One region of the Brasilonema sennae CENA114 genome, then DNA from elsewhere that is predicted to be linked to it. Evidence: predicted binding sites of a transcription regulator. Region 1 holds the regulator's gene; each other region holds the start of a gene.
The links. Region 1 encodes HrcA, which represses chaperone genes, less so after heat shock. Its sites were predicted from a motif close to TTAGCACTCNNGANTCNNGAGTGCTAA; they were not measured.
Positions count from the first base shown of each region.

Region 2: a site for HrcA is predicted at 6,955-6,981, ahead of groL (chaperonin GroEL). Genes of this name have one in related genera too.
Region 3: a site for HrcA is predicted at 4,157-4,183, ahead of groES (co-chaperone GroES). Genes of this name have one in related genera too.

Region 1 is NZ_CP030118.1:2,030,385-2,038,759, reverse strand. Features, by position in the region: gene DP114_RS08630 (GNAT family N-acetyltransferase) at 55-687, opposite strand; gene DP114_RS08625 (hydrolase) at 1,059-1,694, opposite strand; gene DP114_RS08620 (winged helix-turn-helix transcriptional regulator) at 1,808-2,176, shown strand; gene DP114_RS08615 (hypothetical protein) at 2,420-3,106, opposite strand; gene DP114_RS08610 (DUF2834 domain-containing protein) at 3,111-3,791, opposite strand; gene hrcA (heat-inducible transcriptional repressor HrcA) at 3,839-4,933, opposite strand; gene DP114_RS08600 (rhodanese-like domain-containing protein) at 5,375-5,731, opposite strand; gene DP114_RS08595 (DUF3352 domain-containing protein) at 6,037-7,722, shown strand; gene DP114_RS08590 (hypothetical protein) at 8,349-8,375, opposite strand, start outside.
Region 2 is NZ_CP030118.1:6,562,162-6,570,536, reverse strand. Features, by position in the region: gene DP114_RS27370 (squalene/phytoene synthase family protein) at 449-1,270, shown strand; gene hpnJ (hopanoid biosynthesis associated radical SAM protein HpnJ) at 1,699-3,153, shown strand; gene DP114_RS27360 (ferritin-like domain-containing protein) at 3,301-4,164, shown strand; gene hpnK (hopanoid biosynthesis-associated protein HpnK) at 4,175-5,059, shown strand; gene DP114_RS27350 (MraY family glycosyltransferase) at 5,209-6,288, opposite strand; gene groL (chaperonin GroEL) at 7,017-8,375, shown strand, end outside.
Region 3 is NZ_CP030118.1:7,614,063-7,622,437, forward strand. Features, by position in the region: gene DP114_RS31675 (photosynthesis system II assembly factor Ycf48) at 1-887, shown strand, start outside; gene psbE (cytochrome b559 subunit alpha) at 984-1,235, shown strand; gene psbF (cytochrome b559 subunit beta) at 1,245-1,382, shown strand; gene DP114_RS31690 (photosystem II reaction center protein L) at 1,392-1,511, shown strand; gene DP114_RS31695 (photosystem II reaction center protein J) at 1,587-1,706, shown strand; gene groL (chaperonin GroEL) at 2,084-3,724, opposite strand; gene groES (co-chaperone GroES) at 3,828-4,139, opposite strand; gene DP114_RS31710 (response regulator transcription factor) at 5,217-5,864, shown strand; gene DP114_RS31715 (NIL domain-containing protein) at 6,328-6,636, opposite strand; gene DP114_RS31720 (hypothetical protein) at 7,874-8,098, shown strand; gene DP114_RS31725 (alkaline phosphatase) at 8,179-8,375, shown strand, end outside.

The sequences.
Region 1 (8,375 bases):
CGAACTCCACTTCATCAGCCAAATTTGTCGCACGTTAGCAGTGAGGTTAAAAATCTACTGCGGGTGCGGGAGCGAAATATGCAAAATTTCGCCAATTGTCGAGAATCCAGCGCGGGTGTAGATCCGCCGTTCTTCCTCATGGGCCGCCATCAGAAAAGCCATTGTAACGCCTGCGTCAAAAGCCTCTCGCACTAGCCGAGTCGTCAAGGCTCCTGCTACACCTCGTCGGCGGAAAGGGACACGCACACCAATGCCAGCGATCTCTGTCGTCTGGTTTGCGGGCACAGAACATACTCCAGCCCCCACAGCTACTCTACGAGAAGCCGCCCTCCCGGCGTCTACGCCTGTTGCTGCTACACGAGCGAGTACCGCGATTCCACCTGCAGCTATGCTAGTTTGTAGACTTTTAACGTCTTCGGAACTTGGTGTAGAATCTCCATAGACCTCGTTTTGCACCGTCACAGTAGCGAGCATATCAGCATCCGAAACCGCCACGATTAGTTCTATGCCTAAAGGGACCGGAAGCAATTGCTCTAAACCAGGAGTGCAGATCATAAGCGGCAGGCGTCCTTCAACGGTGAAACCACCGGATGTCAGCGCTTCCTCGACAGCAGGTGCTAGTTTCGCAACATACTCCAAACGTGGCTTTCGTTCACGCTCAAGGTAGGCAGTGATAAGTGCGTTCACGTCGCTGAGGGACGGCGTGGCATCGTTGTCGGGGATGGCATAGTTAAGAAAGGGGTTGGCGTTGTAGCGGTTGAAGGTTGCGAGGAACGGACCTATCTGCTCCGTGTCACGTTGCTGGCTCGCCGCGACGCGCAGGTACGATTGAATGCGAGAGTCCATGAATGGATAGCTTGAGCTTGCTCAAGAGTGATAGAAATACGCAAGGAACAACAGCCATTTGGCTGTCCAACAAGAGATCACTCCTATGCTACATGATCAATAGAGCGATCGCGTAAGCGCAAGGGCACACCAAGGGCTAACGCGTAGCGTGCGCTTTGCGCTTAGGCAGCAGTGCTTTATTAAGGTATTACAAGGACTTGTCAGACAATAGCTTATTTTACCGCAGCAATATCGCCTAGGAAGTCGTAGAGTCCCATGTGTTCGCCATATGCTTTGTTCATTGCAGGTGTTGTGGATCGGTCTTCGTCGTGCTTCAGTTCAGCTGCAACCGCAACCCAGTTCGTCATAATTGCACCGGCTTGCGTGAGCCTCAGTATAGTCGCCATCTCTGCTTGTGGACTCCAGGTTCCAGATGCATCAACGACAGCGTAAACATCATATCCTGCTTTAAGTGCTGACAGTGCCGGAAACGCCAGACAGACATCGGTTGTGATCGCAGCCATAATCAGCTTTTTGCGTCCGGTTGCTTCTACAGCCGCACGAGATTTAGGATCATTCCAAAGGTTAATTGGTGAGCGATTAAAAATTTCATGATCGGGAAATAGTTCAATGAGATCTGGAATCGTAGGACCATTAGGACCTTTAGCAGAACTGGTGAATAACACTGTCGGCAAATTGAAAACTTTTGCTGTTTTTGCCAAACCAATCACGTTATTCTTTAGAATTTGCTGATCAATACTATGAACACCTAGAAAAAGTCCAGCCTGATGGTCAATCAGCAACATAGCGGCATTATCAGGTGTCAGTGAGTCGTAAAATGCGTCGCTGTTACCTGTTATGTTAGTCATTGACAGTTCCTTAAGCGGTTCAAGGCTTAATTATTCAATGAAGTCAACGGTTCCGCAAGTAGGTACACAAAAGTGCCATAGTTACACGCTTGTACGTAACGTTCATATTGAAAGTGGATCAATATCCTAGCCTTCTCAATTCGCATCCCTACTTACGACAAACGCTCGACTTAGTAGGTGACAAATGGGTGACAGTGGTGATCTATGTGCTATCTCACGGTACTAAACGCCACAGTGAGCTTCAAAGAGAAATTGGAGACGTTTCGCAGAGGATGCTAACACGTACACTGCGCGATTTGGAGCGAAATGGTCTTGTGCAGCGCAATGTATATCCTGCTGTACCACCAATGGTGGAGTATTCCTTAACGCCTTTGGGAGAAACGCTTATTGAACCACTCAGATCTTTGTGTCAATGGTCGATGGAGCATTACCATGAAGTAGAAGCAGCTAGAGAAAGTGGAAATAGTGAAATGAGTCAATGAGGGCGATCTGCCGTTCGCGTAGCGTGCGCTTTGCGCTTAGGCAGCAGCGTTTGCGCAGCGCCCCCTTAGGGGCTAGCTATCGCCCTTTTGATCACACGACTGAATGAGGAGCGATCGCCCTGAATCAGATAAGCTTACAGGCTATCAGGCTGCACACGGGAGGATGAAAACCCCTACCTTTTAGTTCTATTGTGTAAGTCACTCGTTTCTCAACGAGTGTTTCTTGCCAACTATGCGTCATGATTATCGCACTCTACTACTGCCAAAAGATGCTGGTCTTTGTTGCGCAACATTTTCTGGTATCGGCGGACGCAAGCAAAGATACACAAGTGGACCAAAGAGTGGAACAAGTGATACTGCCCAAAACACTTGAGGATTATTCCAACGCCGTCTCGCCATATCATCGCCTAAGACGGTTGGGAAGAGTAGGCAAAACAAGCAAAATGCCAAACTCATACCATTGATAAAGCGATCGCCCAAAAACTGCTGCCAAAACCCTACCCAATCACCGAGAACAAAAGCGTAGGCAAACAAACCAAGAGTACTTAAACTCAGAGCAATACCAAAAAAGCGAGAATCCAACAACTGCAAAAAAGCATCCTTCCGTCCAGAAAATTGTTGGTTGTCTTCCCTCAAAGCCAAATAAGGTATAAGACCAAGCGTACCTGAAGCAATGGACGCTATTGCAAAAGGATAGAAAGGAATCCACTGCATCCTACCATCAAAGAACAGAACAGCACTGTAAATGAACAACCAGATCCCAACAAGGGAGAACAAAGAGAGGAGAACTGGATTTACATCTGCCCAATTGAGAGTAAAGATATTTTTGAGTAGCGTCAGAGTTTCCTCTAAATGCAGTGGAGGAGCGAACAACAAAAGGTAGGCGATAAATCCAACCCACAGTAACCAAAGAGCAATTTTTCGACTCATAATCTTAATTTATGGCGCTTTGTTGCTGACTCTGTATTATTTTGTCAGCTGCTTCTTTTAAAGGTGGACGTATACATAAATAAATCAAGGGACCAAAGAGTGGAATTAATCCAATCAACCAAAACAACTGAGAATTCTTGATATCTCGCCGCGCCATATCATCTCCCAACAAGGCTGGAAACAATAAGCAAAGCAGGCAAAAATCTAAACTCATTACATGAATAAAGCGGCTTGTTTGCCACTGCTGAACAAAATTTCCCCAATTTCCCTGTCCTACACCATAAGCAATTAAGATAACTGTGGCGACAGTCAGAGCAATACCTGTTAGGCGAGAATCTAATATCTTGAGAAAAGCATTTTTGCTGCCAGGAAACTTTTGATTTGGTTCCCGCAGGGCTAAGTAAGGTAGTAACGCGAAAGCCCCAACTCCAAATGAAATACTAGCAAAAGGCCAAGCAGGCATTTTTTGTGCTCTACCATCAATAAATACCAAGCAGCTGTAAATCATAGGCCAGATGCCCATAATGTTAAAAAGTGCTATAATCAGGGGGTTTATTCCTTGCCATTGACCAGTAGAAAGATCTTTAATTAAATCGAATGTATCAGGTTGATCGGGAGGAGCAAAGAAAAAGGCATAGATAATAAATCCCAGCCATAGCGCTCCAAAAGTAATTTTTCTGATCATTATTTAAGCTAGTTTTGATTAATTCAGCGATTGTCCTGCTACAAGCCCTACTGGGGATTGAAATAACTGAAAGCTTCTGAGAGGTAATCAGAAGCAGCTGTTACTACTGCGATCGCACTTTCATAATTTAGACGCGTTGGTCCGAGAACTCCCACACTACCTAATGATACAGAACCCCGGCGATAGGTCGAAGAAATCAACGAACAAGTGCGTATAGGTTCTAGAGGGTTTTCTGCACCAATACGAATCATGACTCGTGGCTTACCAACCTCCTCCGCTTCCGGCTGTTCTTCAAATATTAACCGCCACAGTTGGTCTTGTTCTTCTTCCAACAGGTGGATGAGCATTTGCACTTGCTGTAATTCCGAAAACTCTGGCTGACGCAAAACTTCAGCAACACCGCGAACCATAATTTGTGTTGCAGATGGTGTCAGAGTGCGACGAGCAAGTTCAGCAACTGAATTTTTCAGGAATTCTCCATATCTTTGGAACTCCTGATCCAATTCACTCCATTTCAGGTTTGCTAATTCAGTTATGCTGCGTCCCCGCAAGTGAGTATTCAAAAAATTAGAGACAATCTGTAACTCGCGGTCGATGACTTCTGCATCTGGTTGTGAATCTTCCGAGGCTTGCGCTAAATCCATCAATGCTGAATGTGTCTCATATCCATCCGTCACCACAATCAACATCACCCGTCCCGTTTCTACTTGCACTAGTTGTAAATGTCTCAACACTGCTGTCGCAGTTTGCGGCATCGTGATTAAGGTGATGCAACCACTCAAAGTTGCTAAAATGTGAGCTGCTCCTTGCAAAAGAGCTTCCAAGCTCCAATCTTCCCACTTGAGGCGTTTTTGCAGTGATAGTTCTACATCTCGTGCTAGAGTTTCAGAAGGTGTTATCAACTGGTCAACATAAATACGGTAGCCAGAGTCAGAAGGGACGCGTCCTGCAGAAGTGTGAGGTTGGTACAGTAAGCCAACTTTTTCCAACACGCCCATCACATTGCGAATTGTTGCTGAGCTAACACCAAGGTTGTACTCTTCAACAAGAGCTTTAGAACCAACAGGTTCTGCTGTGGCTATATAATGACGTATTGTTGCCCCAAGTATCTGCTGTTGACGATTTGTAAGCTGGACTTGCATAAGGAGTTTTTTACCGAAGCCGAATTGTAAGCGAAGCTTTGAAAAAATTTTTAGAGATAACTCTAAATTAAATAAGGATTAATAATAGTAAAGCAAGATCACAAGCACTTTGCTTCTACAACAATAAGCAAAAAGAAGTAAAGAAAAGTAAAGACACTGTACTGCCTTGAGTAAAGTTACTATTAATACAGGTAAATTGCTGGAAAAAAGCTTTTGGATTGAAGTAAATTAGCCCCTACTTATGCATACTTGCATAAGTTTATTCAAATCTCTGTATTTCAAGTTACGAATTTCCTGAACAGCCAAAAAAGGCACATAGGTAGAATACAAATATTTACCACTCAACACTTAAAGCTATCCTAGCTTGTACAGAGGATAGCATAGGCAAATTAAAATCGTCAGTCTTAGCAGACTACATATCCGCTTAATGCAAAACAGCAGCTAGTATTGGGGAATGGAAGAGTCAACCAGAGTTGAGTAAGCATCAATTCCACCCATAACATTTTTGACATTTGTAAAGCCTTGAACAGTTAACCACTGACACATCTGAGCAGAACGAATGCCATGATGGCACAGCACAAGAGTTTCAGCGTGGGGATCTAAGCGGGTGTTGACTTGATCTGCCCAGTCAGGAAACTGACTCAAAGGTAAATTGACAAAGCCATCGATGTGGGCGATCGCCACCTCTTGTGGTTCACGCACGTCCACAAGCTGAATTGGCTCTCCTGAAGATAAGCGTTGTGCCAGTTCTTCAACGTTAATTTGGGTAATGGATGGTTCGGAAGGTTTGCCCATCATGAAGTTTTAATAAAAATCCTATACTATATTATATTGACAAAAAATCTTCGTTCTTTGGGTTTGGTAGGTACGTGAGTGCCGTTTCATTAAAGGACTGAAAAATCCGGTTTTAATGCAGAATTTCTCTGAAGTTCGGCTTAATGCTGTAAAGTGAGCATCTAACAATTAAGAGATAACCTGATTTCTGATAGACTTGTGCGTAAGTTTCAGTACTAAACTAATTTCTAGTAACAGAACTACCTTTGATAATTTAATTTGGTAGTTGATTATTTGTATTTGCACCCCTAGCGGTCTGTATAAAAATTATGACACAACGCTCATTTTTCAGAGTTGTAGCAGTGGGTATTATGATGCTGCTATTGATTGGTATGACTGGTTGTAACGGGTTATCCGCCAAAAATTCCCTAACCGGTATCGCTCCTACAGGACAGTCAGATGCCGCAATTTTCGTGTCTAAACAAGCACCAGTTCTGGTGTCGATGCTGGTGAATCCAGAACGCTTGCAGGCGTTTGAGCGTGATGGAGAACTGTCAAAATTGAAAACAAGATTACTCGCGAATACGGGTATAGATTACCAACAGGAAATTAAACCTTGGTTAGGAAACGAAATAACATTGGCTGTCACAAGCTTAGACATTGATCACGATTCTGAAAACGGACAGCAGCCAGGGTATCTAATGGCACTTGCAACCACTCAACCCGAGAAAAGCCGTGAATTTGTTCAGCTATTGTTTTCTAAGCGCGCTTTGGCTGGGGCAAATTTAGCAACTGAAGAATACAAGGGCGTGAAGCTAATTTCTGACAATCAGATTCCTTCAACGTCTTCTGAAAAGGAACAAGTCAAAAATCAAAATAGTCTTGCTGGTGCAGTTGTAGGTAATAGCTTTGTCTTGTTTGCCAATCATCCAAAAGTGCTGCGAGAGGCAATTAATAATGTACAGGTGTCCGATTTGAATTTAACCAGTTCCAACAAATACCAAAAAGCAACCAAACAACTGTCCAAAGAAGCACAGGCTGTTGCTTTTCTGAATCTCCCCGTAGTAGCAAAATGGCAGAACCTCAAATCTGATGCTCAAACTTATGACAACCAAATTATTTCCCTAGTATCAAATCCCAAAGGATTGCTCGCTGAAACTGCTTTTTTGGCAAAAAAAGAAACTTCACCCCCAGCTGCACAACTTTCTGAACCTGTGGGTGCGTTGGAGTATATCCCAGCTTCAGCAAGTTTAGCAGTAGCAGGATCAAATTTAAGCGGTTTGGGTGAGAGTGATTTAGCACAACTTTGGCAACAAGTGACAGCTAGCCTATCTGCTTCCACAGAAGATGTGATTTCTAAGTTCCTCCCGGTGGCAGATGTTCAAAAACGTTCGCTTATCAACTGGAGAGAAGATATTTTTAACTCGGTGGAAGGAGAATTCGCGATCGCATTGTTACCCCGCGCAGAGCAAACAAATCCCGATTGGATTTTTGTCGCCCAAAAATCCGAAAAGACACCCACAGCAATTTCCCGTTTGGATCAACTCGCCTCATCAGAAGGGCTTTCGCTGAATTCCTTCACCTTAAATGACCAAAAAATCTCTGCTTGGACACAGCTAAAAACTGCTATCAATAAATCTAGTGAAGCAAAAGAGCGAGAATTGTTCACAATTCAAGCAAACGTTGTAGCTGCACGTGCTGACATCGGAAATTACCAGATTTTTGCATCCTCTGTTGAGACAATCAATGCAGCTTTGACGGCTAAGGAGAACCCGTTAGTTAAGAATCGTGATTTCCAAGACAGTATCGCTGCGATTGGTGAACCGAACCAAGGCTACGTTTATATCGACTGGACAAAGAGTCAGGATATTTTAGAGCGTCAACTACCAATTCTGAAGTTTGTGGAAGTCCTGGGCAAGCCATTTTTCCAAAATTTGCGATCGCTCACCCTTAGTAGTTATGGTAGTGACACAGAATTGCTCAAAGGTGGCGTATTTTTTCAATTTTTACGTTAGCTAAATCCCGAAATCTGTATAAACCAAGCTGTAGCTATTCTTGGTTCATGGAGTACAGAGGGTGCAGGGAAAGACTTAGTACTATTTCTAGTCTTTCCCTGCTTTTTTATAGCAATAGCCATAGCAGGGAACACCCGAACGCTTAATAGGGAACGCTTAACAGTGAAACCCAACAAAATCAAAATTTTGGAGTTGGGTTTCGTTCCTCAAACGCCAGACTTGCCGTGAGAGCGGAAACCCTCCTGCTGCACTGTCCTCCCCAACCTAGATGTATAGCTATATGTGTTACCAACGGTTTAATGGCAGTCACCAGATTTCATGTCGTCTAACTCAAGAATCCCTATGAATTTAAAATAAGTGGTTGGAAACTGAAAAGCAAAACTAAAATAAAAAGCACTGGATGATTAGCCGTCGTTCCAGTGCCTCTGCAATTTTTACGGTTGACTACCCTGTCTAATGTTTGGTCAAGTAACCTCGAAGTTTTTTCTTAAATACTACTTATGGATCGCTGAGAAATGTCTTGATTGCAGGTCTGAGCGATTAGCATTGCAGGTGCCTACACGTAGTAATATTCGCGTCCAAAATGCTTTACATATAGCCCGGAACGTACCCTGCCTCTTCTCTACTCAAAAAGTTACAAGCTCTTGGTGAAT
Region 2 (8,375 bases), 3.3 Mb from region 1:
AAACTCAGGAGTGAGAGCCAAGAAGCATATATGATCCATAGCTAACAAGTCCGGCAGGTGGAAACTGATGTCATTTTTGGCAAACATTTCTTATCTTTTTTTGAAGAAAATAGCTATTCAGAATCTGTATTGGGAGTCAAAAGTTGGTAACTTTTGGATTGTGTTGAGTTTGACAGCCGACTGTGGATTCATGTATTCATCTGTATAGACCCAGAATACTTTGTATTGCCGGGTTTACGGTTTGCCTTGCTTGCCCGAAGCAGTTCGGGTTTAGGGGGGTAGGACGTGCTGAAGAATCGATATGCCCAAAGGAAGTCGCCCAAAAGGCAGTCGCAGTTGAGTAAACAGGGACAACAATTTCCACAATTCCAACTTTTTGATTTGAGTGGTGACTTTTTCGCCAACAATATTAGGCAAAATGAGTAATACCCAATGGAGCTGCAATCTTATGGACTTGTATGGAGATGCCTTAAACATCCTCAAGGAAACGAGTCGGACTTTCTACATTCCAATCATCAAGTTACCACTGGGCTTGCAAGAAGCAGTCGCATCAGCGTACTTGTGTTTGCGAGCCATTGATGAAATTGAGGATCATCCAGAACTAGATAACTTTACTAAAGCAAAGCTGTTACGAACAATTAGCTTGACATTACAAGCAGGGTGTGATGGCTTTGCCATCGATGCTTTCTATAAAGGATTTCACTCACATGAACATCTCCTACCCGAGGTTTCTCTGCGGATTCGAGAATGGGCAATTCTTGCACCTGCAACCATTGCTCCTCGGATTTGGGATGCGACTGCGGCAATGGCAGATAGAATGGCTTACTGGGCCCAAAACGATTGGAAAATCCGTAGCGAGTCCGATTTAGATCGTTACACGTTTGGAGTTGCTGGTGCCGTTGGCTTGATGCTCTCAGATTTATGGGCTTGGTACGATGGGACACAGACAAACCGTATTCATGCAATTGGGTTTGGTCGTGGTTTACAGGCTGTGAATATCATCCGGAACCACACTGAGGACTTAGTGCGTGGAGTGGACTTCTTTCCAGAGGGCTGGAGTGCAGAAGATTTGCATCATTATGCCCGTCGCAATTTGACGCTGGCAGATGCATACATTAGCGCTCTTCCTCCGGGTCCTGCTTTGGACTTTTGTCAAATTCCCTTAACCTTAGCTTATGGCACCCTTGATGCTCTTGCCAATGGTAAAAGTAAACTCAGTCGCAGTGATGTTCTTGCACTACTGGAGCAATTTACTAACACCAGTAAATAAAACACCTGTTGTCAAGCTTTTCGCTTATGGAAAGTTCCACGGCTGTTTACATCCACCCATACCTCAATAAACTATCAACTATGTTTATTTAGGTCTGACTAACCGTCCACAGGTTCTACTTAACACTACTCCTCACACTTACTCACACACCTCAACCCGCATCGCGCATCTGTATCTTTACAGTCAGCTGTGCAGCGTTTACACCAACTGAACAACTGTTCTTATAGGACTAGAAATACCAACGTTGCAAAATTATTTTTTCTTATAGACCTCTGGATGATATTCAAAGATATACTCAGCCACAGTAATGTTTTTGCACTCATTGCATGATTGAGTACTCAGTTTTTCTGATAATTTCGATTGCTACAGACTATATAAAACCTTGCAATTGACTGTATTGCCTTACTTAAAAAAAGGAGAAATATTTCGTGAAAAAAACCCTTTTTCTTAGTCCTCCTTCCTTTGATGGATTTGATGGTGGTGCTGGTTCGCGATACCAAGCCAAGCGCGAAATTACCTCATTCTGGTACCCGACATGGCTCGCGCAGCCCGCTGCACTCGTCCCTGGAAGTAAGCTTGTAGATGCTCCTCCACATAATCAGACTGTGGAAGATGTGCTGAAAATCGCCAAAGATTACGAACTGATTATCATGCACACCAGCACACCCTCTCTGGCAAATGATGTGGCATGTGCTCTTGCAATCAAAGAACAAAACCCTGATGTACAAATTGGTTTTGTTGGGGCGCACGTCGCTGTCTTACCAGAGGAAACGCTGCGTGACAACCGTGTGATAGACTTTGTGTGTCGCAACGAATTTGACTACACCTGTCAGGAGTTGGCACAAGACTTATCTTGGGATCAGATTAAGGGACTCAGCTACCGAGATAAAGACGGTAACTTACACCACAATGCTGAGCGTGACTTGATCCACGATTGGGATGTGATGCCTAGCGTACTACCAGTCTACGGGCGTGACTTAGATATTACGAAATATTTCATAGGATATCTACTACATCCTTACGTGTCATTTTACACCGGACGTGGATGCCCAGCCAAATGTAGCTTCTGCCTCTGGCCTCAAACAATTGGCGGTCACCAGTACCGTACCAAAAGCCCAGAAGCAGTTGGGCGAGACATGGAAGAAGCCAAAGCCATCTTTGGTGACAAGGTGCAGGAATATATGTTTGATGATGACACCTTCACAATTGACAAGCAGCGGGCCATCGCCATCAGCCAACACATGAAACGGCTCAAGCTCACTTGGAGCTGTAACGCCCGCGCCAACTTAGACTACGATACTCTCAAGCAACTGCGTGACAACGGGTTACGCCTATTGCTGGTAGGATTTGAATCAGGTAACCAGCAAGTTCTCGACGGCATCAAGAAAGGGATTAAGTTAGAGGTGGCGCGGAAGTTTATGGAAAATTGCCATAAACTCGGCATTACCGTACACGGCACATTCATCATCGGCTTGCCAAACGAAAGTCAACAGACAATTGAAGAAACAATTCGTTTTGCTTGCGATGTTAGTCCGCATACCATCCAAGTTTCTATCGCCGCCCCTTATCCTGGAACTGAACTTTATCGACAAGCTCAGACTAACGGTTGGTTTAGCGATAATTCGCTAGTTGCCTCATCCGGGATTCAAATGTCTACACTGCAATATCCGAACCTCTCGGGCGGCCAAATTGAGGATGCAGTCGAGCAGATGTATCGTCGCTTCTACTTTCGACCCAAAGCCATTATCCCGATTGTCGGCGAAATGTTGACTAATCCTCAGATGCTAGTGCGTCGCCTGCGTGAGGGACGCGAATTTTTCTCTTACCTAAAAGAGCGTCATACACAAGCGGCTGCTAAAGAGCAATCGGTTGTGAGTGGTTAGTTAGGTTATAGAATAGTTAGCGTACTGCCTTTTTATCCTAAAGAGTGGACTGTCTCACCACGGCATTGTCCTCTCTAACGTACTGGCTTGGGTACACGAGCCTGGACGCCTTATGACAACTAACAAATAAATTGTTGCCATATTCTTATGATGAAACTTGGAAGCGAAGAACACAAAGAGCTTTTTTGCCGCAGCTTCATCGAAAGCCACCTGGAGTTTGAGCCAGAAAAGCTCTCTTGGCCCGTTCTGGATAGCGTAGCTCTCGAACGCATACGGAGTATTCCCTTTTGGAAAGAAGCTCTCAGTACAGAGCGACAGGCTGGGGCGATGGTCAGCGCCTTTGCAGCAACAATCAGTGATCCCCTGTTGCGAGAGGCGATCGCCCTTCAAGCGATGGAGGAAACCCGCCACTCCCGACTGATTGAGTTTTTGATCAATCATTACGATATTCAAATTTCTCAACCTCCTGAGCCAGCGCTCCCTAGTAATATCAAAACTGCCTTCATTGACTTTGGCTTTGGGGAATGCCTCGATTCTTTCTTAGCCTTTGGATTGTTTGGAATTGCCCGCCAGGCTAACTATATGCCTGAAGCAATATTCGACATTTTCGATCCAATTCTTAACGAAGAAGCGCGACATATTATGTTCTTTGTGAATTGGGTAACTTACCAACAAATCCATGAAGGTCGTAGGGCGAATTGGTTACGCGGGTTTGATGCTGTTTGGCATTACTACAGAGCGCTGCAAGATAAAATCAAAGCCTTTGGTGGCTCAGATGAAGACAAACAGGAGGGCTTTACTGCCACTGGGGCTATGAACTTCACGGACAATTTGACTCCGGAACTGTTTTTATCTACTTGCCTTCAAGAAAACGCCAAACGGATGAGCGTTTTTGACCAACGCCTTCTCCACCCGCAACTGTTACCTAGACTTGCCAAAATCGCCCGACGCATTATCAGACTGACGCCTCAGCGACAGTCCAACTCAACCCCTCAGTTGTTGGAACAATAAATCAGAACTTATGCAGGCTCAGAAATTCGCCATTATCAATGGTGATGACTTCGGCTTTTCACATGGCGTTAACCAAGCAATTATCAAAGCCCACAAAGAAGGAGTACTGACGAGTACCAGCTTAATGGTTACAGGTGAGGCATTTGATAAAGCGGTTGATTTAGCACAGGCTCACCCCACCCTAGGAGTAGGTTTGCACTTGGTTCTGGTGTGTGGTCGAGCTGCACTGCCACCCTCACAAATCCCTCACTTGGTTGATGATACAGGTAACTTTCCATACAGTCCGGAAACAAGCGGGTTGCGCTATCAGTTCAATCGGTCAACTCACGAGGAATTGCAGCGAGAAATCCGTGCTCAATTAGAAAAATTTCGCTCTACTGGGTTGCGCCTTTCCCATGTAGATGGGCATTTGCATATGCACATGCATCCGTTGGTACTGCGTATCCTAGTTGAGCTAGCGGATGAATTCGGCATTCGGGTTATCCGTCTTCCTCATGAAGAACTGGGAATGAACCTGCGGCTTGAGCGTCGGAACTTACTCACTAAACTAGTTTGGGCGGCTGTGTTCGGTGGACTGCGCCGCTATGGTGAGGGGTTGCTGAAATCAAAGGGCATTGGTTTTGCTGAGCGCGTTTACGGGTTGCTTCAAACTGGTTCTGTGACTGAGGAATACTTGCTTGGTCTCATACCCCAAATTCAGGCAAACCTAGTTGAAATTTATTCTCATCCAGCCATCGTCATAGCTGGCGAACCGCTGAATGGTCCATCAGGGGCTGGTGAAGCTGAACTCGCGGCTACCTTGAGTGGGCAAGTGGGTAAAATGCTGACTGTTAAGGGATTTGAATTGACGAATTTTGATCAACTTCTAAGAAACACGCTTAACAGGGTTGGGTGAAACCATGACAAAACAGAACTTTCTTCCCCTACGAGTACGGTTGAAGCAGTCTCAGCGATGTGATTAAACGCATGGCAGGAGAAAAGCTACCCAGGAATGAGTAGCTATCTCGTTGCTTTGTCTACAAATTAACTTGCGGCTTCAAACCCCTAAGTTGTTCGTATCCTTTGCAAGACAATGAAGCTTAGAAAGACGATGATCCCAATGGTTGTGGCAAGTATTTGTACCAAAGTCATATTTTGTAGTCTCATTGCCAACACGTTGCAAATCAAAGCAATTGACCAAAGAATCAGCGCAGCATGGCGTTGAGACAAGCCCCAAGCTAACAAGCGATGGTGCAAGTGGTCTTTCCCTGGGGTGCTAAGAGGGTTTTTCCCCGCCATCAAGCGTCGGATAAACACTTGAGTAGTATCGAGCACTGGCAACAGTAAAAACAGAACTGGTGCGAGGAGAGAGACAGCCGTGGGTGCTTGGAGATTACCTAAAATACTTGTAGCAGCTAGTACATAACCAAAAAAGTAGGCTCCGGCATCACCCATAATAATCCGCGAAGGGTGGAAGTTGTGGCTCAAGAAGCCCAACGCCCCCCCTGCCAATGCTGCTAGAACTAACGTCGCTGCCGCACGGTTGGGAACCTGAGCTGAAACTGCTAATAAACTTATAGCGGTGATAAAGCTTACTCCTCCCGCCAAACCGTCCATGCCATCCATTAAGTTGATAGCATTTGTGATTCCAACTACCCACAATACTGTTAGTATTACTGATAGTGTCGAGTCGATGGGAGTTCCAAAAGAGAATTCAATGGTAATACGATTAGCAACTAACAATAAAGCTGTCAGTATCTGAATTAACAATCGAACCAGAGGGGGTAAGCCAAATTGGTCATCAATAAAGCCCACAAGAACCAGTATCGAGCCCCCTAGAAGAATCGTCTGTACCTCAGCCAGTACTCTTTCGAGTTCTATAGGTCGTAAGAGACTGGCTAATACCACGGCAGCAATCACTCCTGCATAAATAGCTAGACCTCCTGCATTAGGTAAAGGTTCTCGGTTCAGCCGTCGCGCATTCGGTTGGTCAGCCCAACCTACTCGCAGGGCAAACTTGCGGACTGCTGGAATCAAGCGCCAAGTGACAGTACCAGCTAAAAGAAATGTAAATACTACCGCTAACCAGCCGGAACCGTTAGGGTCAGCAATACCGAGGGAACGAAGGGAGCTGTGTATATTCATCTCCCGATTTAACCATTAGTGTTAGTGTCGATAAGCATCAATTGTATGTTAGTGAATTTTTTCCTAACTATCTGTAACTTCATAAGAAGTTGCTTCTAATATAGAGTCATTCTGTGAAGATAAAGTGTCGGAGTAAGGGCGTAACACCTTACGTCTGTGCTGGAGTGGGGTGTAGAGTAGAAAGATTATTTTTTATTTTGTCTTTTAAAATTTAAATTGTCACTGGTCTTTAGTCCACAACTTCAACTAGTTCCCCAAGGACTTATGCAGCGCTAAATTGTTCCAAGGCAACTAACTGCAAAGTGGCTGCATTTGATTTCACTCATAATGCTTAGGCACTCTCCTCCTCAGGGCGTAGCCGTGCTGTAGGCATAGCGCTTAGGATATATCCGAAGGATGATTTGATCAAGAACCCAGAAGTCAGAATTCAGGAGCTGAACGCTGGATAGCTCCGCACCCCGAGTCAGAATCAATTAACATTGAGCTGCGTCGAAACGTTGGATAGGGGATTTAAACCGTTCGGCTGACGCTCACGGCAAAAGCCCCAACCCGATGTCGCCACCCCCATTGATGGTGGTGATTTAAACCCCCTACTGATCTGCGCGTCGCTACTATACTCATTCTGACTTCTGAGTCCTGATTTAGTGAGTTCTTTTTTTAAAGTGATTAGCACTCTTGGCCAGTGAGTGCTAAATTGTCTATTGGAAGCGCACGAGAGTACATAAAACATGGCAAAAATTGTTGCATTTAATGAAGATTCGCGGCGGGCTTTAGAACGAGGCATCAACGCTCTTGCCGATGCGGTGAAGATTACCTTAGGACCAAAAGGTCGCAATGTTCTTTTGGAGAAAAAATTTGGGGCACCCCAAATTGTTAACGATGGTATCACCGTTGCCAAAGAAATTGAACTAGAAGATCCCTTAGAAAACACTGGCGCAAAACTGGTTCAGGAAGTGGCGTCAAAAACTAAAGATGTGGCTGGGGATGGTACCACCACAGCTACTGTGTTGGCGCAAGCGTTGATCAAAGAAGGTTTGAAGAATGTTGCCGCAGGTACCAACCCTATAGCCCTGAAGCGGGGAATTGACAAAACCGTCGAGGCGTTGGTGCAGGAAATTGCAGCAGTAGCTAAGCCAGTAGAAGGTGCAGCGATCGCTCAAGTTGCGACAGTCTCAGCTGGGAACGACGAAGAAGTCGGTCAGATGTTGGCTGAGGCGATGGAAAAAGTCACCAAAGACGGTGTTATCACCGTTGAAGAATCTAAATCCTTAACAACGGATTTAGAAGTTGTAGAAGGGATGCAGTTAGACAGGGGTTACATCTCCCCCTACTTCATCACCAACAACGACCGGTTGACGGTAGAATTTGAAAACGCTCGCATTTTGATTACTGATAAGAAAATCAGCAACATCAGCGAGTTAATTCCAGTTTTGGAAAAGGTCGCCCGTTCCGGTCAACCTTTGTTGATTATTGCTGAAGATGTGGAAGGTGAAGCTTTAGCAACTTTGGTTGTGAACAAAGCACGGGGAGTGCTTGCTGTCGCCGCTATCAAAGCCCCTGGATTTGGTGATCGCCGCAAAGCATTGTTGCAAGATATTGCTATTCTCACCGACGGACAGTTGATTTCTGAAGAAATTGGCTTAACCTTGGATACCGCTTCTTTGGAAACCCTGGGAACTGCGCGGAAAATCACAATTGACAAAGAAAACACCATCATCGTTGCTGCTGGTGACAACACAAAAGCGGACGTGCAAAAGCGAATTGGTCAAATTCGTAAACAACTAGAAGAAACCGATTCAGACTACGATAAAGAAAAACTCCAAGAGCGCATTGCTAAACTAGCTGGTGGAGTTGCGGTGATAAAAGTGGGTGCGGCAACAGAAACCGAACTCAAAGATCGCAAACTGCGGATTGAAGACGCCCTCAATGCTACCAAAGCGGCTGTGGAAGAAGGTATCGTTCCTGGTGGTGGAACAACACTGATTCATTTGGTGAAAAAAGTACAAGAGGTTAAAAACACTCTTGAGGCAGAAGAACAGATTGGCGCTGATATTGTGGCGCGAGCGCTCGAAGCCCCCTTGCGTCAA
Region 3 (8,375 bases), 2.2 Mb from region 1:
TACTGGATATTGCTTTTACAGATAACCCCCAGCATGGTTTTCTAGTAGGCAGCAATGCTACTCTTTTGGAAACAAAAGATGGTGGTACAACTTGGCAACCTTTAGAATTAGAATTAGATGACCAAAGGTATCGTTTTAATACGGTCAGTTTTGCAGGAAAAGAGGGATGGATAGCTGGAGAACCGGCTTTGTTATTACACACCACCGATGAAGGTCGTTCTTGGTCCCGCATTCAACTGAGTGAAAATCTACCAGGTAATCCTGTTAGTACTGTTGCTTTAGGAAAAAACACAGTTGAGATCGCGACAGATGTTGGAGCGATATACAAAACCACAGATGGCGGTAAAAACTGGAAAGCACAGGTAGAACAAGCTGTTGGTGTGGTTCGCAACATCGAACGTTCTCCTGATGGCAAATATGTGGCTGTTTCTGCAAAAGGTAACTTCTACTCAACTTGGGAACCAGGGTTAAATGCTTGGGAACCCCACAAGCGGAATAGTTCCCGACGGGTAGAAAATATGGGATTTGCCGAAAATGGTCAAGTATGGATGTTAGCACGAGGTGGTCAGGTACAGTTTACCGACCCAGCTCACCCAGAGGAATGGCAGAAAGCTCAAAATCCAGAGCTTTCTACTAGTTGGGGGTTACTAGATCTGGCTTATCGTACACCAGATGAAGTTTGGGTTAGTGGTGGTAGCGGTAATTTGCTGCGCAGTCCTGATGGTGGCAAAACTTGGGAAAAAGACCGTGACGTTGAAGAAGTTCCCGCCAATTTCTACAAAATTGTTTTTCTGAGTCCAGACAAGGGATTTGTGATTGGCGATCGCGGTGTTTTACTCAAATATAATCCTAGTATCGCAGCTGCTACCAAATCAGAGGCTGCTTAAAGCTGATTTGTGAGAAAGAAGTTACCAGGTGTAACTCTTTCTTAACTTTGTAGGATAATGATCTCAATAACAATTTTTGTGAAGGTAGGGATATAAATGTCAGGAACTACTGGAGAGCGTCCATTTTCGGACATTATTACGAGCGTTCGTTACTGGGTGATCCACAGCATCACCATTCCTGCACTGTTTATTGCGGGTTGGTTGTTTGTCAGCACTGGCTTGGCATACGATGCGTTTGGTACACCTCGCCCTAATGAATATTACCCAGGAGCACGGCAGGAATTGCCAATTGTGAATAACCGTTTTGATGCAAAACAACAAGTAGAACAGTTTAGTAACACAAAGTAGTTTGAAATCATGACTAGCGGAAATAACGTCAATCAACCAGTTACCTATCCAATTTTTACAGTCAGATGGCTAGCAGTTCACACTCTAGCTGTGCCAACTATCTTCTTTTTAGGCGCGATCGCCTCAATGCAGTTTATTCAACGTTAGGAAAAAATCATGGAAAGAAGCCCCAATCCTAATAAGCAGCCGGTTGAACTGAACCGAACTTCGCTTTACCTCGGACTGTTAATGATTTTCGTTCTTGGTATTTTGTTTTCCAGTTACTTCTTTAACTAATTGGAATGACGGCTATTGAGTCATGTTTTTTAACTTTTGTCATTAATCTTTTTAGCAAAGAAAGGAGAGAAAGCAGTGTCTGGAAGTGGCAGAATACCTCTATGGGTTGTTGCGACAATCGCAGGTTTAGGCGTCATCACCGTTGTAGGTATTTTCTTTTATGGGTCCTACGCCGGACTTGGTGCTCCAACGTGATCTTGTAAAACCCCGTCCCTGCCTCTTGTGTGTAAAATATTCAACGCAAGTAAAAGTGTCTTTATTTTTGTAAAGATTAAGTAAGGCGGGGCATATTCCTTACTATGAAACGTTGTAGAGGGAAGTTATAGAAAAATAAAATCTGCTAGAAGCTTACACTCAGCCGTCAGGCAGCATAGTAGTGTGACAAATCATTAGCACAAAAAACCCGCCTATCTTAACAAGATAGGCGGTAAATTTTTATAACAATATTTAAATCACCTCTAGTTCACGGTAAGCCCCGTCTTTCGATGAGGTTTTTCGTACAACCAGAAAACCTCAGTAGTGATTCTGGGAATCCCCCACGCAGCACAAGCTAGGGGGATGTCAAAAGAATCTTAGTAATCGAAGTCGCCGCCGCCCATACCAGCGCCAGCACCAGCAGGAGCGTTATCCTTTGGCTCAGGCTTGTCAACCACAATACATTCAGTGGTTAACACCATACCAGCAATGGATGCAGCGTTTTGCAGAGCAGAACGGGTAACTTTGGCAGGATCAACGATACCAGCTTCAAACAGATCAACGAACTCGTTCTTAGCAGCATCGTAGCCGATGTTGAAGTCTTTTTCCTTAACGCGCTCGGCGATGACAGCACCGTTCTGACCAGCGTTTTCAGCAATTCTCTTGAGAGGAGCAGCCAAGGCGCGAGCTACAATTAACGCACCAGTCAACTCTTCAGCTTTGAGGTTGCCGTTTGCCCATTCTTCGAGTGCAGGAGACAAATGAGCCAGTGTTGTACCACCACCAGGAACGATACCTTCTTCCACAGCAGCTTTGGTAGCGTTGATAGCGTCTTCTAAACGCAGCTTCTTGTCCTTCATTTCGGTTTCGGTCGCAGCGCCTACCTTAACGACGGCGACACCACCAGCTAGCTTAGCAAGACGCTCTTGTAGCTTTTCTTTGTCGTAGGAAGATTCGGTTTCTTCGATTTGACGGCGAATTTGGTCAATCCGAGCTTTAACTGCAGCTTCGTTACCTTCGGCAACAATGGTGGTGTTGTCTTTGGTGATTGTGATGCGGCGAGCCTTACCTAGAGAATCTAACTTGGTGCTATCTAGTTTCAAGCCAGCATCTTCTGTGACAACTTGACCACCGGTGAGGATACCGATGTCTTCTAGCATTGATTTGCGGCGATCGCCAAACCCAGGAGCCTTCACAGCAGCTACGTTCAGCACACCACGCAGGCGGTTAACGACCAAAGTTGCCAAAGCTTCTTTCTCGATATCTTCAGCGATAATCACCAAAGGACGACCAGCACGAGCTACTTGCTCTAATACGGGTACGAGGTCTTGCACCAGGGCGATTTTCTTATCGGTTAGCAGGATGAAAGGCTCATCGAAAACTGCTTCCATCCGCTCAGGATCGGTTGCAAAGTAGGGAGAGATGTAGCCTTTCTCAAAGCGCATCCCTTCGGTGATTTCCAATTCCGTGGTCATGGACTTTCCTTCTTCCAAGGAAATCACACCTTCTTTACCCACCTTATCCATTGCTTCGGCAATCATCTGACCGACTTCTTCGTCGTTACCAGCAGAGATTGAACCAACCTGGGCAATTGCTTTGGAATCTTCTACGGGACGAGCGTGTTCTTTGATTTTGTCTACCAAGAAGTTGGTAGCCTTATCAATACCACGTTTTAGCGAAATAGCATTTGCACCAGCTGCGACGTTGCGTAAGCCTTCTTTGACTACTGCATGAGCCAAAACGGTCGCAGTTGTGGTGCCATCACCAGCAGCATCGTTCGTCTTGGAAGCCGCTTGACGGATCAGAGCAACGCCAGTATTTTCTACGTGGTCTTCCAATTCAATTTCTTTAGCAATGGTCACACCGTCATTAATGATTTGTGGTGCGCCAAACTTTTTCTCTAGGACTACGTTACGACCTTTGGGACCGAGGGTAACAGCTACCGCTTCAGTCAAGATGTCCATGCCTTTTTCTAGGGCACGACGTGCGTTTTCGTTGTAAATGATGCGCTTTGCCATAATTGTCAAAGAATGTTTAGCAGAAAACTACAAAGAATACTATTTGTTTTTTGTCCTTTGCCAACAACTCATGACAAATGACTGATGACAAATGACTAAAAGATTATGAAACGACTGCCAGAATGTCCTTTTCAGAGAGCAGGACGTATTCGTCAGTTCCAAGTTTAATGTCGGTACCAGCGTATTTGGAGTAGAGAACTTTATCTCCAACCTTCACGTCCAACGCTTGACGAGCACCGTCATCTTTGATCTTGCCTTCACCGACGGCAACAACTTCGCCTACTTGGGGCTTTTCTTTTGCGTTGTCGGGTAAATACAGACCACCTGCGGTCTTTTCTTCAGCCGCGTTCACTTTGACGAATACGCGATCGCCTAGGGGTTTAACTGTAGAAACGCTTAAAGTTACAGCTGCCATACCAAATTCTCACCTCGTTAGCACTCTCAACTCCTGAGTGCTAATGTACCTAAAGGCGAAGTGCAATGGCAACATTTTCTTTTGTACGGGTTCCCGAACTTTGCTTGCCCAAACCCACGTAAGTACATATACTCTACTTTTCTGAGCTTTCAGGTTTTACTCCGTAAATGACGAATATGGATATATGGGCAACTTTGTTTGCAAAGCTGGGAAATTGATATAGAACAGTTATCAGGGAGCCGCCATTTGAGTAACACTACAGTGATCCAGTCCTGCCTTCAGCTACGAAAAACCACGCTTACACCAGCGAATAAAGCCCTAAGTATTTCTATAGAAGCTTTAGAACTGTCGAAAATTCCGAGGGACCTTTTAACTAGTTTTGTCCCAATAGTTTCTAACTGCTTCTGCGAACAAGCTCGTTTACCATTTTGGGAAGGCTTAAAAAAACGACTCAAACAATTAAGTCTTCACAAAAGGCAAGATGGCAATTTTAGTTGCATATTTGGAAATAAAATCAATTGCTTGCCAGTTTGCTGTTCTAGACTGATAATAAAGGATTACCCGGATGCTGTGCGGTATCGCCCAACAATCCCGGAAGCCATTGAGCGGATTATACAAGAGCACTTCTTAGGCAACAAGGTGGTAGAAGAATATGCATTGTGTTTTCCCATCCTTTGCCAAAAAGTTCCCTAGGTTGTCGTGAACAACTTATAGAAGCTTAACATCCAACAAGGATATGGCACAGTAGTAAACAGATGAAAGTGTGGGTTAATTGTAATTTGGGAGCATCTTGAGTCCAACACTTACTTGTTAACCTGAATAATTATTATTTAATCAGTGTTTTTTAACCCGCAGCTTTCAAAGCGATATATAATAACGCATTATAAATACTACTGCTCTACGTATCCTTACTGGACTTTTGCTGTTTGTAGAGAATTTCTTGAGAGTGAGACCCACTTTTAGGACTTTAGAAAGCAAACGCAAGTTAAGTAGGAAAAAGCACAACACCTCCTTAATCCACCAAAGAGGATATTGATTCAAGACCTTGATGGATCAAGCGCCATAAGTGCCACTGCTATGAAAGAACCCAGCATGAAAGATCACAAACGACTTCTACTTATTGATGATGATCCTAACCTCATCTTGCTGGTGAAGGATTACTTGGAATTCCGGGGTTATGATGTCAGCACCGCCGAAAATGGTCGAGAAGCACTGGACATTTTAGAGCAGGATATTCCAGACATGATCATTTGCGATGTGATGATGCCAGAAATGGACGGTTATACTTTTGTAGAACAAGTCCGGCAAACTGAACGCACCAGTTGGATTCCCGTTTTATTCCTTTCAGCTAAGGGACAAAGCTCAGACCGAGTAAAAGGTCTGAATAAAGGTGCTGATGTGTACATGGTCAAGCCTTTTGAGCCGGAAGAATTGGTCGCACAAGTAGAATCTTCTCTGAAGCAGACCATTCGCTGGAAAGAACACCAAGCAAAAGGAGGAGATAACGGTTCACGCATCCAAGTTCCCTTCGATGTACAGTTAACCCCAACAGAACTCAAAGTAGTGCAATTTGTGGCTAGGGGCTTAGCTAACCGCGAAATAGCTGAAGAATTAAATGTCAGCCAACGCACGGTAGAAAGCCATGTGTCCAATATGTTGGGCAAAACCAATCTCCACAATCGCACTGAACTAGCGCGGTGGGCAATTGAAAATCAAATGGCGTAAGCACAATGCTGTAGACGCCACAAAGCGGCAGATCGTACACTCAAGGGAACCCTCGGTTCGCGTAGCGTCTCCCTTGGGCGCAGCCGTGCCGGAAGGGATCAGCACACAGTTGCCTCAACGGTCAAAGGTCGCTGGTTTGGGTTGCTTCCCCCAGCAGGCTTTGGGGTATCCAGGAAAACCGGCAAGCTCAATGTTTACACAGAAAAAAAATTCCGCCTACGGAAGTTTCGTTCGTTGTAGACCCGCAACTGCTTTCCGTGAGGGTGGTAACTGGCATTTGGGTTGGGGTTTCTCCTCCCCGTTGAGTTCAACTAGTGTATCAATCTGTGCAGACGACTGCCGCGTATAGTTAAGCGACTTGTAGACGCGCAAAGAGCGCTTCCATAAGGGTAACGACTAGTTTTAGCGAGTGCTGAGTAGCTACAAGCGCCCAGCACTCGTTGCTTATTGGTAGAAACTCTACTTACCAACCTTGTTCTTCAGTAAGAAATGGGTGGGAAATTTCTAAATTCAGTTCATTAAGATACGTTAAGGCACTAGCAATCTGGAAAACTGTTCCTCGTAGCTCTAAATCAAAGCAGCCTCGTTGCGGCATATGACCATTCAGTTGGGCTGCTGCAATATTGACTGTGATGCCGCAATAAGATATCAGGCGTGAAATTACCGGTTGTTTGTGCAACTCCTTGGGAATATGAACAGTAATGTGAGTTGTAGTGCGTCGGTTGTCTCGAAAATCGATAGTAGATTTACCCTGTTGATTTGGAATGGCCATAATAGCTTTCCTTTGTAATTTTTAGATGCGGGTTTTATGTTACAACGAACTTTTCTCTGAATAAAAAAATCTTGACACTACTTTTTATTAAATGGATATCCTGTTATGGTCTTAAATTCCAGGTTCATCCTAATTGCCTACTACTCCCTCGAAATAAGGAAGTTTAATAAAATTTTACATAAGCAAATTTCAAAACGTATTAATGGTAGTTACAACTTGTTCAATCGCTGAACTCCCGCAACTTGTGACCATAGACGGCGTTTCACGCGACTTCGCTGTACGCTTAAACTTCCGTATCTATTTAGATTTGGAATTTAACTTTGAGAATAATATAATATTGAATATCATTATCACGTTATTGCTTCAATATACTTCGGCAAAAAGTTTCCAAGAGTTCTGTATTTTTTAATGGAAGTGATAAAACAGCGTAAAGTTGGTAACATTTCGTACCACTAGATATGAATTCATAAATATTTACACTTTAAAATTCAATATTTTACCTTAAATTAACCAAACGTTACTGTGTAATGAATTGAACAGTTGATATTCTTTTTAGAAGCTATAGCGGCGTAAAGAAATACATACACAAAGTTGTTGCAAAATCACGTTCCAAATCGCCAAAGACTTCACATAGTTTGCATTATGGTTTCAATAAATAAATAAATAGCTTGAAGTGTTGACTGAAAGTGAGGTTTCAGGATTTTTTATGTTGTTTTGCAATAAACATACACTGTCTAGACAACAGTACTTTTTGAGTGAATTTCTATTTATCTATCTACTAATGTTGTCATCTATTTATCTATGTAGCTTAGGCATTGCAGTGTAACAAAGGTTATCGACTGTGGTAAATTTCGCACTGCGACTAGCTCGTTACATAGCACAACTGGCATCGGCTGTTAGAGATATTTATCTTCAGAGGCTATTGCTAAACATCTGCTTGTTAATGAATCTATTTTAGTGATAAAGCTGTTGGCACATGGGTTCGTGTGAACTGTAATAAATCAAGCAACTTTTGAACTTTAACGGCTTTTTGATACTAGCAGTTATGACAAATAGCATCGGGAGATTAGCAATACTTCCCCATGAAATGGTAAGCGCAAAGCGCCTAGTATGCTGGTTTCCAAAGTTAAGTGTTAACACCTACCTTCGGTGCTTACCATCTTAACATTGCCTCAAATTTTCCTCACTCTTGGAGAAGATTCGGAACCTTTTTTAATCCGCGTTAAAGGTGGTATTTATGATTCAATTCCTCAGAGGTCATTTACGAATATTGATCTGGTTTACAGTTGGCTTGGTTTGTGTGCTTTTGTTGGCGCTAGGATTGCCGTTTATTCAGTTAGCAACGGCAACCAACCCCAATCATCAGAATTCTTCACATGCATACACCCCAAAAAACCCGAAGGGAACACCGTATTGGTCATCTGGGATAACTAGGGATTCAAACCATTTACCAGATTTGTAATGAGTTCCAGGTTTTAGTGCTTCCTATAGATTACGATTTCAATTTTTGACGATTCTAAATACATTTTCAAGGGAACCCCGATGATTTCCTGGTTTGAAAAGCGTGTACGAGCGATCGCATCGATCGCAAGCTGTTTGCTCTTTTTCACGACGTTCTTGATGCAACAGCCTGCCTTTGCTCAACAGGTCACTGGCAATGGTGTGAACGTCATTATCATGATTGGCGATGGAATGGGTTGGGAACCTGTACGTGCCGCTGCCGTTGCTAATAATGGTCC